DNA from 2 places in the Microbacterium sediminis genome. Region 2 is predicted to be linked to the other one. Evidence: predicted binding sites of a transcription regulator. Region 2 holds the regulator's gene; the other holds the start of a gene.
What was found. Region 2 encodes LexA, which represses DNA repair genes until DNA is damaged. Its sites were predicted from a motif close to TCGAACANNTGTTCGA; they were not measured.

Region 1: a site for LexA is predicted at 4,246-4,261, ahead of ruvA (Holliday junction branch migration protein RuvA). Genes of this name have one in related genera too.

The regions. Positions count from the first base shown of each region.
Region 1 covers NZ_CP038256.1:1,338,415-1,346,962, forward strand. The annotation lists gene ileS (isoleucine--tRNA ligase) at 1-1,246, shown strand, start outside; gene E3O41_RS06345 (bifunctional folylpolyglutamate synthase/dihydrofolate synthase) at 1,243-2,595, shown strand; gene E3O41_RS06350 (DUF4233 domain-containing protein) at 2,592-2,978, shown strand; gene ndk (nucleoside-diphosphate kinase) at 3,012-3,428, shown strand; gene ruvC (crossover junction endodeoxyribonuclease RuvC) at 3,521-4,078, shown strand; gene ruvA (Holliday junction branch migration protein RuvA) at 4,283-4,903, shown strand; gene ruvB (Holliday junction branch migration DNA helicase RuvB) at 4,896-5,936, shown strand; gene E3O41_RS06375 (preprotein translocase subunit YajC) at 6,033-6,422, shown strand; gene secD (protein translocase subunit SecD) at 6,455-8,170, shown strand; gene secF (protein translocase subunit SecF) at 8,170-8,548, shown strand, end outside.
Region 2 covers NZ_CP038256.1:1,955,377-1,963,924, reverse strand. The annotation lists gene hflX (GTPase HflX) at 1-893, shown strand, start outside; gene E3O41_RS09365 (DUF2809 domain-containing protein) at 908-1,321, shown strand; gene E3O41_RS09360 (S9 family peptidase) at 1,325-3,292, opposite strand; gene lexA (transcriptional repressor LexA) at 3,346-4,041, opposite strand; gene E3O41_RS09350 (LysM peptidoglycan-binding domain-containing protein) at 4,279-4,650, shown strand; gene E3O41_RS09345 (histidinol-phosphate transaminase) at 4,685-5,806, shown strand; gene hisB (imidazoleglycerol-phosphate dehydratase HisB) at 5,850-6,455, shown strand; gene hisH (imidazole glycerol phosphate synthase subunit HisH) at 6,452-7,093, shown strand; gene priA (bifunctional 1-(5-phosphoribosyl)-5-((5-phosphoribosylamino)methylideneamino)imidazole-4-carboxamide isomerase/phosphoribosylanthranilate isomerase PriA) at 7,188-7,934, shown strand; gene E3O41_RS09325 (SseB family protein) at 7,934-8,548, shown strand, end outside.

The DNA of each region.
Region 1 (8,548 bases), 620 kb from region 2:
GCGCGAGTTCCTGCTGCCGCTGTGGAACTCGTGGTACTTCTTCGCCACGTACGCCAACGCGGCCGGATACGAGGCGACGCGCCGCACCGACTCCACCGACGTGCTCGATCGGCACATCCTCGCGCTGCTGGGTGACCTCGTGCGCGAGGTCGCCGACGACCTCGAGCGCCTCGACTCGACCACCGCGGCCGCGCGTCTGCGCGACTTCGCCGAGGTGCTGACGAACTGGTACATCCGCCGATCGCGCGATCGGTTCTGGACGGGCGTGACCGACGACCCGAAGAGCACCGAGGCGTTCGACACGCTCTACACGGTGCTCGAGACGCTGTGCCGCGTGGCGGCTCCGCTCATCCCGCTCGTGTCCGAGCGCGTGTGGCAGGGCCTCACCGGCGGCCGCAGCGTGCACCTGACGGAGTGGCCCGACGCCGACGAGTTCGCCCCCGCCGCGGACATCCGCCGCGCCATGGACGCCGTCCGCGAGGCCTCGAGCGTCGCCAACGCGCTGCGCAAGAAGGAGGGGCTGCGGGTGCGCCTGCCGCTGTCGCGCCTCACGGTCGTGACCGAGGGTGCCGACGCGCTCGCGCAGTTCGAGGACATCCTGCGCGACGAGCTCAACGTCAAGTCGGTCGCGCTCGTCGAGCTCGCCGACACTACCGCCGCCGAGTACGGCATCACGCACCGCCTCACCGTCAACGCCCGCGCGGCGGGCCCGCGCATCGGCAAGCAGGTGCAGCAGGCGATCGCCGCCGCGAAGTCGGGCGACTGGGCCGAGTCAGGCGGCGGCGTGACGGCCGGCGGCATCGCGCTGGTCGAGGGCGAGTACGAGCTCGTGCTCGAGACCACGGGACGGCCCGAGGGCGAGGCGCTCGCGCTGCTGCCGTCCGGCGGCTTCGTGCTGCTCGACACCGTGGTCACCCCCGAGCTCGCGGCCGAGGGGCTCGCGCGCGACGTGATCCGCGCCGTGCAGGACACCCGCAAGGGCGCCGGCTTCGACGTGAGCGACCGGATCCGCCTGGAGCTGGCCTTCGCCTCCGCCGAGGACGCCGCGGCCGTGCGGCAGGCGTTCGACATCGCCGATGTCGCCGGCGAGACGCTCGCCGTCTCCGCCGAGGTCGTCGACGGAACGATCGACGGCGGGGCCGAGCACATCGCGACGATCCCGGCCGGGACGTACGCCAACGCCGGCGACTTCCAGGTCGCCGTGACCCGCGTGGTCATCGCAGCCGTCGAGGTGGAGGAACGATGAACGACCGCGAACGCGCCGACGCCGTCTACGAGGCGCTCCTGGCCCGCGCCGGGGAGCGCTGGGTGCAGCCGCGCAAGGAGCGCACCGCGCGCGTGCTCGAGCTGCTCGACGACCCGCAGCGCACCTACCGCGTCGTGCACATCACGGGCACGAACGGCAAGACGTCCACGGCCCGCATCATCGAGAGCCTGATCCGCGCCCGCGGCCTGCGCACGGGCCTGTTCACGAGCCCGCACCTGGAGCGGTTCACGGAGCGGATCCAGATCGACGGGCAGCCGATCGCCGATGCCGCGGTCGCCGACGCGTGGGACGAGATCGAGCCGTTCGTCGGCATCGTCGACGCCGAGCTGGAGGCGCGGGGGGAGGAGCCGCTGACGTTCTTCGAGCTGCTCACGGTGCTCGCGTTCGTGGCGTTCGCCGACGCGCCCGTCGACGTGCTCGTGCTCGAGGTGGGCATGGGCGGCGCCTGGGACTCCACCAACACCGCGGACGGCGACGTGGCGGTGTTCTCGCCGATCGATCTGGACCACGCGGATCGGCTCGGCGACACGATCGAGAAGATCGCCGAGGTCAAGGCCGGCATCATCAAGCCCGGCGCCCGGGTCGTCTCGGCGCGCCAGGCGCCGGAGGCCGAGGCCGTGCTGCGGCGCGTGTCGGCCGAGCAGGATGCCACGATCGCCTTCGAGGGGGCCGAGTTCGCCCTCGACGACCAGAAGCTCGCGGTCGGCGGCCAGCTCATCACGGTGCGCGGGCTCGCGGGCGAGTACGCGGAGCACTACCTGCCGCTGTACGGGCGCCACCAGGGAGAGAACGCCGCGCTGGCGATCGCCGCGGTCGAGTCGCTCATCGGCGACGCCGGCCAGGCCCTCGCCGACGACGTGCTGTCGGAGGGCCTGCAGGAGGCGACCTCGCCCGGCCGGCTGCAGCTGGTCGGGATCGACCCGACCGTCGTCGTCGACGCGGCCCACAACCCGCACGGCGCGGCGTCGCTCGCGCGCGCGCTGCGCGAGGCGTTCGACTTCGAGGAGTGGGGCCTCGTGCTCGGCGTGCTCGGCGACAAGGACGCGATCGGCATCGTCGCCCAGCTGGCGCCGATCGCGACGCACGTGTTCGCCACGGTGCCCGACTCGGATCGCGCCGGCTCGCCCGATGACCTCGCCGATCTCGTCGAGTCGGCGGGCCTGCGCGTCACCGTGCACCCGCACCTCGGCGACGCCGCCGACGCCGCCCGCGAATGGGCCGCGTCCGGGCAGAAGCGCGGCGTCGTGATCACCGGATCCGTCGTGCTCGCCGGCGAGGCGCTCGCGCTCGCCGAGACCGAGGACTGGAAGTCGGGCTGGAGCGCATGAGCACGCCCCGGCCCCGCCGCTACCGTCCGCTGCAGGAGAAGCTCGGGCAGGTCGTGCTCGTCTTCGAGGCGATCGTCGTCTTCCTCGGCGGCCTGACGATCCACGGGCTCGGCGCCCTTCCCGACGGCGTGCCGTCGTGGTGGGGGATCGTCGCCGGCTCGGTCGTCGCCGTCCTCATGTTCGCCACGTCCGGCCTGCTGCGCTGGCCGTGGGGATACGCGGTCGGCTGGGCGCTGCAGGCCGTCGTCGCGCTCGGCGCGTTCCTCGTTCCCGCGATCCTGCTCATCGCCCTGATCTTCGGCGGCATGTGGGCATATGCGACGATCGGTGGTGCCCGCATCGAGCGCCGCGTCGCCGCCCAGCGAGCCGGCACCTCCGACTGACCTCCCCGACACGCCACACACGAAGGGACCACCATGGCCACCGAAGAGACCCTCGTCCTCGTCAAGCCCGACGGCGTCGCCCGCGGCCTGACCGGCGCGATCCTCGCCCGCATCGAGGCGAAGGGCTACGCGCTCGTCGACATCAAGCTCGTCGAGCCCAGCCGCGAGCTGCTCGCGCAGCACTACGCCGAGCACGAGGGCAAGCCGTTCTACGAGCCGCTGCTGGAGTTCATGATGTCCGGCCCCGTCGTCGCGATCCGCGTCGCCGGCAACCGCGTCATCGAGGGCTTCCGCTCGCTCGCCGGCACGACCGACCCGACCACCGCCGCCCCCGGCACGATCCGCGGCGACTTCGGCCGCGACTGGGGCGTCGCCGTGCAGCAGAACCTCGTGCACGGATCGGACTCGCCCGAGTCGGCCGCGCGCGAGCTCGGCATCTGGTTCGCCTGACGCCGGAACCCGCTCGCTGCGCCCCCGTCCGCGCGCCTCATCGGCTCGTAGGCGGGGGCGCTTAGCGTTGCAGGGTGAGCACGCGACGCGTCATGGGCATCGACCCCGGCCTGACCCGCTGCGGCGTCGGGATCGTCGACGTCGCGCCGGACCGATCGGCGCGCCTCGTGCACGTGGGAGTGATCCGCTCGGCCGTGGATGCCCCGGTCGCCGAGCGGCTGGCGACGATCGCGCGCGGCATTCGCGAGGCCCTGGCCGAGCACCGGCCCGAGGTGCTCGCGGTGGAGCGCGTGTTCGCGCAGCACAACCTGCAGACCGTGATGGGCACCGCCCAGGCGTCCGGCGTCGCGCTCATGCTCGCGGCCGAGCACGGCATCCCCGCCGCCATGCACACGCCGAGCGAGGTGAAGGCGGCGATCACGGGGTACGGATCGGCCGACAAGGCCCAGGTCCAGCACATGGTGGCGCGCGTGCTGCGGCTCGACGAGCTGCCGCAGCCGGCCGATGCCGCCGACGCCCTCGCCCTCGCCCTCTGTCACGCGTGGCGAGGCGCCCCCGCCGCCGCGGCCGCCGCGGGCTCGCTCACGCCGGCGCAGCGCGCCTGGGCCGAGGCCGAGAAGCGCTCCCGCCGCGCGCCGGCCCGCCGCTGAGCCGGCCGTGCTCGCGAGCCCCCGCATCGTTCCGCCGCGCCCGCATCTTTGCGCCGAGCCAGCTTCTGTGCGCCGAGACTGGGACGCAGGCACTCGGTTTCGGCGCGAAGATGCCGTGTCGCGGAAGGGGGCCGGGTCCGGAGCGATGAGCTCGCGGCGCGCGTGTCTCGAACGGATGTGCGAACGTCGGCCTAGGCTGGCCTCATGATCTCGTTCCTCCGCGGCGCCGTGCTGCACGCCGGCCTCGACTCGGTCGTGCTCGATGTCGGCGGCGTCGGCTTCAGCGTCGCCGTCACGCCCGAGGTGGCGCGCCGCGCCCGCGCGGGGGAGGAACTGGCCCTGCACACGCACCTCATCGTGCGCGAGGACGCCCTGTCGCTGTTCGGCTTCGCCACCCGCGCCGAGCTCGACGTGTTCGGCATCCTGCTGGGCGTGAGCGGCGTGGGCCCCAAGTCGGCGCTCGGCGTGCTCGGCGCCATGAGCATCGACCAGATCGCGGAGGCCGTGCAGCTCGAGGATGACAAGCCGTTCCGCAAGGTCAGCGGCATCGGCCCCAAGACCGCCAAGCTCATCGCCGTGCAGCTGCAGGGCAAGCTCGCGCCGCCGCAGGCCGCGCCCGCCGCGTCGCCGGCCGGCATCGCCGCCGACGTGCTGGCGCAGGTGACCCAGGCGGTCGCCGGGCTCGGCTGGCCGGAGCGCGTGGCGAGCGAGGCCGTCGCGGCGGCGGCGGAGTCGGCGAGCGAGGCCGATCGCGCATCGATGCAGGCGCTGCTGCGCCTCACCCTCGCGGCCCTCGGCCCGGCGAACGGGGGCGCGCGTGTCTGAGCGCGACATCGCCTCGCCGCAGCCGCACGACGACACCGAGCTCGCCATCGAGGGCGCGCTGCGTCCCGGGAGCCTCGCCGACTTCGTCGGCCAGCACAAGGTTCGCGGCCAGCTGCAGCTGCTGCTCGACGCGGCGCGCATCCAGGAGCGGCCCGCCGACCACATCCTGCTGGCGGGGCCCCCGGGCCTCGGCAAGACGACGCTGGCGATGATCGTCGCGCACGAGAGCAACCGGCCGCTGCGGATGTCGAGCGGGCCGGCCATCCAGCACGCCGGCGATCTGGCGGCGCTGCTGTCGAGCCTCATGCCGGGCGAGGTGCTGTTCATCGACGAGATCCACCGCATGGCCCGCTCGGCCGAGGAGATGCTCTATCTCGCGATGGAGGACTTCCGCATCGACATCATGGTCGGCAAGGGCGCCGGCGCCACGAGCATCCCGCTCGACCTGGCGCCGTTCACGCTCGTGGGCGCGACCACCCGGTCGGGCCTGCTGCCCAATCCGCTGCGCGACCGCTTCGGCTTCACCGCGCACCTGGAGTACTACGAGCCCGAGGAACTGGAGCGCGTGATCGAGCGCTCCGCCGGCTTCCTCGGGGTCGGCCTGGGCGGGCGCGAGCGGGCCGAGATCGCCCGGCGCTCGCGCGGCACGCCCCGCATCGCGAACCGGCTGCTGCGCCGCGTGCGCGACTACGCGCTCGTGCACGCCCACGGCGCGGCGCCCGAGCTCGGCGACGTGCGGGCGGCCCTGGAGCTCTACGACGTCGACGCCATCGGCCTGGACCGCCTCGACCGCGCCGTCCTCGACGCGCTCGTGCGGCGCTTCCGCGGCGGGCCGGTCGGCCTCAGCACGCTCGCGGTCGCGGTGGGCGAGGAGCCCGACACGGTCGAGAGCGTCGTGGAGCCGTATCTCGTGCGCATCGGCTTCATGGGGCGCACGCCGCGCGGGCGCGTGGCGACGCCCGAGGCCTACGCGCACCTCGGTGTGGCGCACCCGCTCGGTGCGCCGGGGTCGCTCCCGATCGATGACCTATAATCGCTGAAGGCTTGCGCCGGCCCGACCGGTGTCTTCTCTCGCTCAGCCGAAGCCGGCGGGCGCTCCCTCCCGAAAGGTCGCTGTATCCCCATGGACATGAATCTGATCCTCCTTGTCGTCCTCGCGGCGATGCTCGTCTTCATGTTCATCAACGGCCGCCGCAACGCGAAGAAGCGCCAGGAGCTCGAGCAGGAGCGCCGCACCAAGATGGTGCCCGGCGCGCGCGTGATGACCCGCTCCGGCCTGTTCGGCACCCTCGTGGAGTTCGACGCCGAGGACCTCACGCAGCCGGCCAAGGTCGAGATCGCCCCGGGCGTCGTGGCCGAGATGCACGCCCAGGCCGTGGACCTCGCACCGGAGGCCACGCCGGCCGCCGCCGACGAGACCGTGCAGGACGACGAGACGACCGAGACGGCCGACGAGGGGTACTCGCTCAACGGTGAGCGCGTCGAGAAGCTCCCGAGCGACGACGACACCAAGAACTGACCCACCCCTCCCTTCCGGCCGAAAGCTGAGACGTGGCGACACCGACCCCTGTGCGCCGTGCGTGGCGCGCCCTCACCGGACTTCTCGTCCTGATCGCCGTGCTCGCGGGCGCCAACGCGCTGGGCGTGTACGTGTTCCAGCAGTCCTCGTGGGTTCCCGAGCTGGCGCTCGACCTGCAGGGCGGCACGCAGATCGTGCTCGAGGCGCAGACGGAGGGTGCCGACCCCTCCGGCGAGCAGATGCAGCAGGCGGTCTCGATCATCCGCCAGCGCGTCGACGCCTCGGGCGTCTCGGAGGCCGAGGTCACCACGCAGGGCACGCGCAACATCGTCGTGCAGATGCCCGGCACGGTCGATGACGAGACGCGTGAGCGCATCGAGGCCAGCGCGCAGCTCGAGCTGCGATCGGTGATCTACGCCGCGGCCGCCGCCAACACGTTCGTGGGCGAGGACGGCGAGGAGACGCCGTACCCGAGCGCCGACACCGCGCTGCCGGCCACGCCGAGCGTGGCGCCGACCGACGGCTCCGACCCCAACTGGGTCTCCGACTACCTGTGGGCACGATTCCTGGCGTACGACTGCGCCAACCCCGATGTCGACCCGGCCTCGGCCCCCGCCGACGACCCGGTCATCGCCTGCGACGACCAGGGATCGAAGTACATCCTCGGCCCCGTCGAGATCACGGGCGACGCGATCGACGACGCCTTCTCGACGCTGCAGCAGAACAACGGCCAGTGGGCCGTGCAGCTCGACCTCGACGACGCCGGCACCGAGGTCTTCGGCCAGGTGAGCCAGCGCCTGTACAGCATCGGCCAGGCCGGCGCGAACGATCCGCGCAGCCAGTTCGCGTTCATCCTCGACGGCGCCGTCATCTCGGCACCGCAGATGAACGCCGTCATCCTCGACGGTCGCCCCAGCATCTCGGGCACCTTCACGCAGGAGACGGCCACCGCCCTCGCCGAGCAGCTCAAGTTCGGTGCGCTGCCGCTGAGCTTCACGGTCGTCAGCTCCGACACGATCTCGGCCACGCTCGGTGAGCAGCAGCTGCAGATCGGCCTGCTCGCGGGTCTCATCGGCCTCGTGCTCGTGGCGCTGTACTCGCTGCTGTCGTACCGCGCGCTGGGCACCGTGATCATCGCGTCGCTCGTCGTGATGGGCGTGCTCACCTACGTGCTGCTCACGCTGCTGTCGTGGCGCCTGGGCTACCGCCTGTCGCTGGCGGGCGTCGCGGGCCTGATCGTGACGATCGGCTTCACCGCCGACTCCTTCATCGTGTACTTCGAGCGCATCCGCGACGAGATGCGCGACGGCAAGTCGATCACCGCCGCCGTCGAGGACGGTTGGGATCGCGCCAAGCGCACGATCTACATCTCCAAGTCGATCAACGTGCTCGCCGCGATCGTGCTGTACATCCTGGCCGACGCCACGGTGAAGGGCTTCGCCTTCACCCTCGGCATCACCACCGCGATCGACGTGCTGATCTTCGTGATCTTCACGCACCCGGTCATGCAGCTGCTGGCCCGCACGCGGTTCTTCGGCGGCGGCCACCCGCTGTCGGGTCTTGACCCCGCGGGCCTGGGCGCCGTGTACCGCGGCCGCGCCGAGTTCAAGCGGACCGTCGCGCCCGTCGCCCGGGCCAAGCGGTCGCAGGGCGAGGCCGAGCGCCGCCAGACGATCGCCGAGCGCAAGCGTGCCGCCGAGCTGGCCGCGCGCGAGAGTACCGGCACGCCGGGGGAGGGAGACGCCTGATGCGTTCCATGAACGAGCTCGGCAATGACCTCTACAGCGGCAAGACCTCGTTCCCGTTCGTCGGGAAGCGCAACCTCTGGTTCCTCGTGGCGATCGCGCTCGTGGCGGCCTCGGTGCTCGTGCTGCTGGTGCGCGGCATCTCGCCGTCGATCGAGTTCACCGGCGGATCGCAGTTCACGATCTCGTCGCCGTCGACCACCGATCAGCTCCTCGCCTCCGACGTCGTGGACGAGATCGTCCCCGGCTCCGAGGCGAAGGTCACCACGATCGGCGGATCGGACATCCGCGTCCAGACCTCGCAGCTCGACAACGCGCAGACGGTGGAGCTCACCGACGCGCTGGCCGAGGCCTACGGCGTGGAGGCCGACGAGATCACCT
Region 2 (8,548 bases):
AGCTCGAGTACCTGCTCCCGCGCCTGCGCGGCTGGGGTGAGTCGATGAGCCGTCAGGCCGGTGGCCAGGTGGGCGCCGGCGGCGCCGGCATGGGATCGCGCGGCCCCGGTGAGACGAAGATCGAGCTGGACCGGCGCCGCATCCGCACGCGCATGGCGCAGCTGCGCCGCCAGATCCGCGACTTCGCCCCGGCGCGCGACGCCAAGCGCAGCGAGCGCAAGCGCAACACGATCCCGTCGGTCGCGATCGCCGGCTACACCAACGCCGGCAAGTCGAGCCTGCTGAACCGGCTCACGAGCGCCGGCGTGCTCGTCGAGAACGCGCTGTTCGCCACGCTGGATGCGACCGTGCGCCGCACCGAGACGAGCGACGGCCGCGTGTACACGCTCGCCGACACCGTCGGCTTCGTGCGGAACCTGCCGCACCAGCTCGTCGAGGCCTTCCGCTCCACGCTCGAGGAGGTCGCGGACGCCGACGTGCTCCTGCACGTCGTCGACGCCCACCACCCCGACCCGGCCGGGCAGATCCAGACGGTCCGCGACGTCATGGGCGAGGTCGGCGCGCGCGAGGTGCCGGAGATCATCGTCTTCAACAAGTCCGATCTCGTCGACGAGGCCACCCGTCTCGTGCTGCACGGGCTCGAGCCCAAGGCCGTGTTCGTCTCGTCGCGCACGGGGGAGGGGATCGATGAGCTGCGGCGCGTCGTGGAGGACGCGCTGCCGCTGCCCGAGGTCGAGCTGCGCGCCGTCGTGCCGTACAGCCGCGGCGATCTCGTCTCGGCGATCCACGAGACCGGTCAGCTGCTCGAGCGTCGGCACGAGTCGGAGGGCACGTTCGTGCACGCGCGGGTGAGCGCTCGCCTGGCGTCCGAGCTCGAGCCGTTCACGCTCTGAGCCGGGATCCGTCGGTGCGGGACGAGCGCGCGGCGCCGGTCGAGGCCGCGGCGACGGGCGCCGAGCGCACACGGTGGACCGCCGCGGCGGCCGCGGCGCTCACGATCGCGGCCGGCCTGGGCGTGCGTGCGTTCGGCGGCGGCGACGTGGCCAAGGACGCGGGGGTCGCGCTGTACGCCGTGCTCGTGCTGTGGCTCGTCGTGCTCGTCGCGCCGCGGATCCGAGCGGTGCTCGCGGGCGTCATCGCGTTCGCGCTGAGCGCCGCCGTCGAGCTGTTCCAGCTCACCCGCATCCCGGCGCAGCTGGCGGGCCACCCCCTCGCCCGGCTGATCCTCGGCACGACCTTTCACGGCCCCGACCTGGCGTGGTACGCGGTCGGGGCCGCCGCCGGCGCGCTGCTGCTGGCGGCCGTGCGCCGCCGCGGCTGAGCCTCAGTCCAGGGGCAGCGGCGCGACGCCGGGGGTGGAGAAGCCGAGCACGGCGCCGAGGAACGCCAGCTCCGCCTCGAACGCCCGCTGCAGCGTCTCGGCGCGGCGGAAGCCGTGGGACTCGCCCTCGAACAGGATGTACGCGTGCGGCACGCCGTTGCCGGCCAGCGCGTCGCGCAGCGCCTCGGACTGGCTGGGCGGCACGACCGGGTCATCGGCGCCCTGCAGGATCAGCAGCGGCGTGCGCAGCGTCTCGGGCCGCGACAGCGGGGAGCGGGCGATGTAGACGTCCTCGGCCTCCGGCAGCGGGCCCACGAGCCCGTCGAGGTAACGGGCCTCGAAGTCGTGCGTGTCCTCGGCGAGCCGGCGCAGGTCGGCGACGCCGTAGCGGCTGATCCCGGCCGCGAACACGTCGGTGTCGGCGACGGCGCACAGCACCGTCCAGCCGCCGGCGGAGCCGCCCTTGATCGCCACGCGCGCGCCGTCCGCCAGGCCCGCCTCCACCATGCCGGTCACCGCGGCCGCCGTGTCCTGCACGTCCACCACGCCCCACGCGCCGCGCAGCCGCTCGCGGTAGGCGCGGCCGTAGCCGCTGGAGCCGCCGTAGTTCACATCGAGCACGCCGATGCCGCGGCTCGTGAAGTACGACACCACGAGCGACTGCGTGCCCGAGACGCGGCTGGTGGGCCCGCCGTGGACGAGCACGAGGTACGGCGGCCGCTCCTCGGGCGGCGCGGTGACCTCGGGGTTCGTGGGGGGATAGTCGAACGCGTGCACCGGTCCGTTGGGGCCAGGGAACGTCATCGCGCGGGCGACGGACATCCAGCTCGGGTCGAGATCGCCGCTGGGCACCCCGCCGCGGACGGGAACGATCGTGTGGGCGTCGACGTCGAGCAGCCACAGCCCGCCCGGCACCGTCGCACCGGCGCCCGTGAGCAGCAGGCGCTCGCCGCGCACGTGGCGCACGAGCACGTCTCCGGTCAGCGGCGTGACGAGGCTGTCCTCGCCGCCGCAGGTCGGGTCGATCACGACGAGCGCGTCCGAGCCGTTCGTCTGGACCGCGACGATGCGGCCGTCATCGAGGGCGCCGTACCAGCGGGCGCCGAGGTTCCACAGCGGGCCTCCCGTGTCGGCGTCGGCCGGCATGATCGGCTCGGGCCCGATGGCCGTGAGGCCGTCGAAGCGGACCCAGTGCAGGTTCCAGCGCGCGTCCCCTCCCTCGCGCGGGATGTCGGCGACGAAGACGAGCTCGTGGTCGCCGGTCCACTCGGGCTGGAGCGCCGAGATGCTGCGTCCGTCCGCGCGGCCGCCCGCCACGACGGTCTGCTCCGCCACGCGGCCGTCGGCGCCGAGCGCGCCCACGCGCAGCTCGGCGGCGTCCCATGGCATGTCGGGGTGGTTCCAGGCGATCCATGCGAGCCGGCCGGCCCGCGGCGCGGGGTAGGCGAGGAAGTCGCTCCCGGCGACGACGCTCGTGATCGCGTCGGCGTCGTCCGCCCCCGATCCGTCGAGCGGGATGCGCACGATGTCGCGCGCCGGCACGGCGGTGCCGCTGTCGCGCTCGCGCACCGCCCAGAGCGCGCCCTCGGCCAGGGTCAGGTCGCCGTGCGCGCCGCCGCCGGCGGGCGTGAGCGGCACCGGCTCGTTGCCGGGGGTGAAGCGGTAGACCCGCTGATCGGACTGCTCGACGAAGTAGGCCGTGCCGCGGTCGTCGGCCGTCCAGGCGCCGCCGCCGTACTCGTGCACGCGCGAGCGCATGCTCCACGGCGCCGGCAGCAGCACCTCGGCCTCGCCCGTCTGCGCATCGCTCCCGGTGCGCAGCAGCGCCGTGCGGCCGCGCTCGGCCGGGATGCCCTCGCTCCACCAGATCTCGTCGCCGACGAAGCGCGCGCCGTCGAGGCGCAGCGACCCTCCCGCCACGTCGGCGGCGCTGATCGGGGACGGCCAGGATCCGTAGGGTGCAATCGTCACGCGTCCCAACCTAGGCGAGTCCCACCCGTGGTGCAGGTCGCGATATGCCGGGCTCAGACGGCGCGCAGCACGGCGACGACCTTGCCGAGCACCGTCGCTTCGTCGCCCAGGATCGGCTCGAACGCCGAGTTCCGCGGCAGCAGCCAGGTGTGGCCGTCGCGCTGCCGGAACGCCTTGACGGTCGCCTCGCCGTCGAGCATGGCGGCCACGATGTCGCCGTTCTCGGCCGTGTTCTGCGCCCGGACGACCACCCAGTCGCCGTCGCAGATGGCGGCGTCGATCATCGACTCGCCGACCACCTTCAGCATGAACAGCTCGCCCTTGCCCACGAGCTGGCGGGGGAGCGGGAAGATCTCCTCGACCTGCTGATCGGCGGTGATCGGCACGCCGGCGGCGATGCGGCCCACGAGCGGGACCATCGCCGCGTCGCCGACCGAGGGGGCGTCGGCGTCGACGTTCTCGCCCGACAGGCCGGGCAGGTCGATGAGGACCTCCATGGCCCGGGTCTTGCCGGGATCGCGGCGCAGGTAGCCGCTCAGCTCGAGCTGGCCGAGCTGGTGGGTGACGCTGGAGAGCGACTTCAGGCCCACGGCGTCGCCGATCTCGCGCATGCTCGGCGGGTACCCGTTGCGCTGAATGGAGCGCTGGATCACCTCGAGGATGGCCATCTGCTTCTCGCTGAGGTTCCGGCGACGACGCGTGCGCGGCTTGTCGTCGATGCCGGCGATGTCGGCCGCGGCGTCGCTCATCTCATGCTCCTCGTTCGAATGTCGGAGGTCACTGGTTACGTGTCCCTCGCCCTCGACAGTAGCGAATTCGTCGGGGTCTTCGGGAGATTTGTTCGAGCGTGTCGGTTCCGATCCGAATGTCGGGGGTTCCGAATACCGTTGACACGTTCGAACACTCGAAGATATACTCGGAACAGAGCTTCGCACCCCGCCTCCCGGCCGAGGCGGGTGCGAGGCCTCTCAGACAAGGAGCACGACATGAGCACCGCGATCCTCTCGGCAGGTCCCTCGGCACCCCGCATCGCCGCGCCTCGCACCCGCCTGCGCTTGACGGCGCGCGGGCGCCGCGTGCTGGCCGCCCTGGCGGCCGCTCCCGTCGTCGCCGGCCTGGCCGCCGCGATCATCGGCGGCGGCACCGCGCTCGCCTCGCGCGAGGACGGCGCGGGCGCCGAGGCGTTCGACATCGTCACGGTGTCCGCGGGCGACACGCTGTGGAGCATCGCGCAGGAGGTCGCCCCCGGGCACGACCCGCGCGACGTGATCTACGAGCTCAAGAACCTCAACAACCTCGCCGGTGGCATGCTCACCCCGGGGCAGCAGATCTCCGTGCCGGCCGCGTTCGGACACTGAGCGCGCACAGCCCGGCGGTCTTACCATGGTGTCCGTGACCTCGGACCCTGCCAATCCCGCTTCCGTGACCGTCGATCGAGCGATCGGACTCGACGACCTTCCCCTCCGCCCCGACCTGCGCGGGCAGAAGCCCTACGGGGCGCCGCAGATGCCGGTCCCGGTGGCCCTCAACGTCAACGAGAACACCCACCCGGTCCCCGACGAGGTCGCCGACGACATCGCCGACGCCGTCGCGCGCGTGCTGCGCGACGTCAACCGCTACCCCGACCGCGAGTTCACCGAGCTGCGCCAGGGCTTCGCCGACTACCTCGGCCACGGCCTGGCGCCGGAGCAGATCTGGGCCGGCAACGGATCGAACGAGGTGCTCCAGCACGTCCTGCAGGCCTTCGGCGGCCCGGGGCGCACGGCGTTCGGCTTCGCGCCCACCTACTCGATGTACAGCCTGATCGCGCGCGGCGTCGGCTCGGAATGGATCGCGGGCACCCGCGGCCCCGGCTTCGCCATCGACGCCGACGACGCGGCGCGTCAGGTCGCCGACGCCCGTCCCGACATCGTGTTCCTCTGCTCGCCGAACAACCCCACCGGCACGCCCCTGTCGCTCGACGTGATCGAGGCGGTCTACGACGCCACCGACGGCATCGTGATCGTCGACGAGGCGTACTGGGAGTTCGCGCCGCGCGAGGAGCAGTCGGCGCTCACCCTGCTCGAGGGGCGCCCGCGGCTGGCCGTGTCACGCACCATGAGCAAGGCGTTCGCGTTCGCCGGCGCGCGCGTGGGCTATCTCGCCGCCGATCCGGCGTTCATCGACGCGCTCCGGCTCGTCCGGCTGCCGTACCACCTGTCCGCGCTCACCCAGGCGGCGGCCACGGCCGCGCTGCGTCACGCCGACACGATGCTGCACACGGTCGAGGAGATCGTGGAGCAGCGCAATCGGATGTCGGCGACGCTCGAGGCCCTCGGCTACACGGTCTACCCCTCCTGGACGAACTTCGTGCTCTTCGGCGGCGTCGCCGATCCGGCCCGCACCTGGGAGCTGCTGCGCGAACGGGGCATCCTCGTGCGCGACATCGGCATCCCCGGCCACCTGCGCGTGACCGCGGGGACCGAGGAGGAGACGACCGCGTTCCTCGAGGCGCTCGCGGAGATCGGCAACTGACGACTCCGAGGAGCCTCCCGACGCGCGGAACTAGACTCGAGTCATGACGACCGCGCGCACCGCCAGCCGTGTCCGCTCCACGAGCGAGTCCTCCGTCGAGCTCGAGCTGAACCTCGACGGCACGGGGCACAGCAGCATCGACACGAGCGTGCCGTTCTTCGATCACCTCCTCACGGCGTTCGCGAAGCACTCGCTGACCGACCTCACCGTGAAGGCGACCGGCGACACGCACATCGACGCGCACCACACCGCCGAGGACGTCTCGATCGTCCTGGGCCAGGCCATCCGCGAGGCGCTGGGCGACAAGGCCGGCATCTCCCGCTACGGCGACGCGCTCGTGCCGCTCGACGAGGCACTCGCGCAGGCGGTGGTCGACATCTCGGGCCGCCCCTACCTCGTGCACACCGGCGAGCCCGCGGGCTTCGAGCACCACCTCATCGGCGGCCACTTCACCGGCTCCCTCGTGCGCCACTCCTTCGAGGCGATCGCGTTCAACGCGGGCCTGACGGTCCACGTGCGCGTGCTGGGCGGCCGCGACCCGCACCACATCGCGGAGGCCGAGTTCAAGGCCTTCGCGCGCGCCTTCCGGCAGGCCAAGGCGCTCGACCCGCTCGTGCAGGGCATCCCGTCCACGAAGGGCGCGCTGTGACCGAGCGTCCCCTCGTCGCCGTCCTCGACTACGGATCGGGCAACGTCCACTCGGCCGTCAAGGCGCTGCAGGCCGCCGGCGGCGACGTGCGCCTCACCCGCGACCGCGCGCTCGTGCTGGAGGCCGACGGCCTGCTCGTGCCCGGCGTCGGCGCCTTCCAGGCCGTGATGGAGCAGCTCGAGGCCGTCCGCGGCGGCGAGCTCATCGAGCGCCGCCTCGCCGGCGGACGTCCCGTCATGGGCATCTGCGTGGGCATGCAGGTGATGTTCGAGCGCGGCATCGAGCGCGGGGCCGACACCGAGGGACTGGGGGAGTGGCCGGGCGTGGTGACCGAGCTCGAGGCCCCCGTGGTGCCGCACATGGGCTGGAACACCGTCGAGGCGCCGGAGGACTCGGTGCTGTTCCGCGGCATCGCCGACGAGCGCTTCTACTTCGTCCACTCCTACGCGGCGCAGGAGTGGACGCTCGACGTGCAGGCGCCCTTCCCGCAGCCCGCGGTCACGTGGGCCACGCACGGCGGGCGCTTCATCGCCGCGGTCGAGAACGGGCCGCTCACGGCGACGCAGTTCCACCCCGAGAAGTCGGGCGCGGCGGGCATCGCGCTGCTGCGTAACTGGATCGAAACGCTGCGAGCCTGACCGACATTCCCGTCCGATTGGATCGATCGGCGTTGCGCGCGTACCCTCGGAGCTTGTGCGTTCTGCGGTAACGTCCCCGCCCGCACGAGGAGCTATGAACGATTTCGCGTCCACCCCCGGCCTGATCCTGCTTCCGGCCGTCGACGTCGCGGGTGGCAAGGCCGTCCGACTCACCCAGGGTGAGGCCGGCACGGAGACCAGCTACGGCGACCCCATCGAGGCCGCCGAGCAGTGGGCCGACCAGGGGGCCGAATGGATCCACCTGGTCGACCTCGACGCGGCCTTCGGCCGGGGCAACAACGCCGGCATCATCCGCAAGGTGCTCAAGCACGTGCGCGGCGTGAACATCGAGCTGTCGGGCGGCATCCGCGACGACGCGTCGCTGGAGGCCGCGCTCGACAGCGGCGCCCACCGCATCAACCTCGGCACGGCGGCGCTCGAGAACCCCGAGTGGACCGCGTCGATCATCGGCCGCTACGGCGACGCGATCGCCGTCGGCCTCGACGTGCGCGGCACCACCCTCGCGGCGCGCGGCTGGACCCAGGAGGGCGGCGACCTCTGGGAGGTGCTCGACCGCCTCGAGGAGGCCGGCTGTGCCCGCTACGTCGTCACCGACGTCACCAAGGACGGCACGCTCAAGGGCCCGAACCTGCAGCTGCTGAGCGAGGTCGCCTCGCGCACCGACAAGCCGGTCATCGCCTCCGGCGGCGTCTCGAGCCTCGACGACCTCATCGCCCTGCGCGAGCTGGTGCCCGAGGGCGTCGAGGGCGCGATCGTCGGCAAGGCGCTCTACGCCGGCGCCTTCACGCTGGCCGAGGCCCTCGACGTCGCCTCGAACTGATGCCCGATCACGGCGCTCCGCAGGGATCGCACGACCCGTCGCGCGAGGACTCGGCGGGGGTGCCGTGGCAGGGTCGCGCGTTCCGCCCGAACCCCGCGGCGGGCGATGACGGATCGGCCGACCCCCGGCTCTGGGAGGCGCTGACGCGCTTCCGCGACGGCACCGGCGATCCCGTCGCGGTCGTCGACGCCCTGCGCGAGGCCCGCGTGCTCGTGCCCCTCGTGGCCGAGAAGGGTGACGAGGGGATCGGCGCCCACGGGCTGGCCGTCGACAAGACGCAGGAGCTGTCGATCGTCACGGTGGCGGCCCCCGATGGCCGCACGGTGCTCCCGGTGTTCTCCTGCGTCGAGACGATGCGCCGCTGGGATCCGCAGGCGCGGCCGATCCCCGTCGCCGGCACCCGCGCGGCGCTGGCGGCGGCGGGGGAGCAGACCGACCTGGTCGTCGTCGATCCCACCAGCGACACGGAGTTCGTCGTGCGCCGGCCCGCCGTGTGGGCGATCGCCCAGGCGCAGCCGTGGGAGCCGTCGTGGACCAGCCCCGAGGTCTACCGGGGGCTGCAGGAGTCGATCGGGCAGGAGCTCGCGGTGCTCGATCTGGGCGTCGCGCCCGGC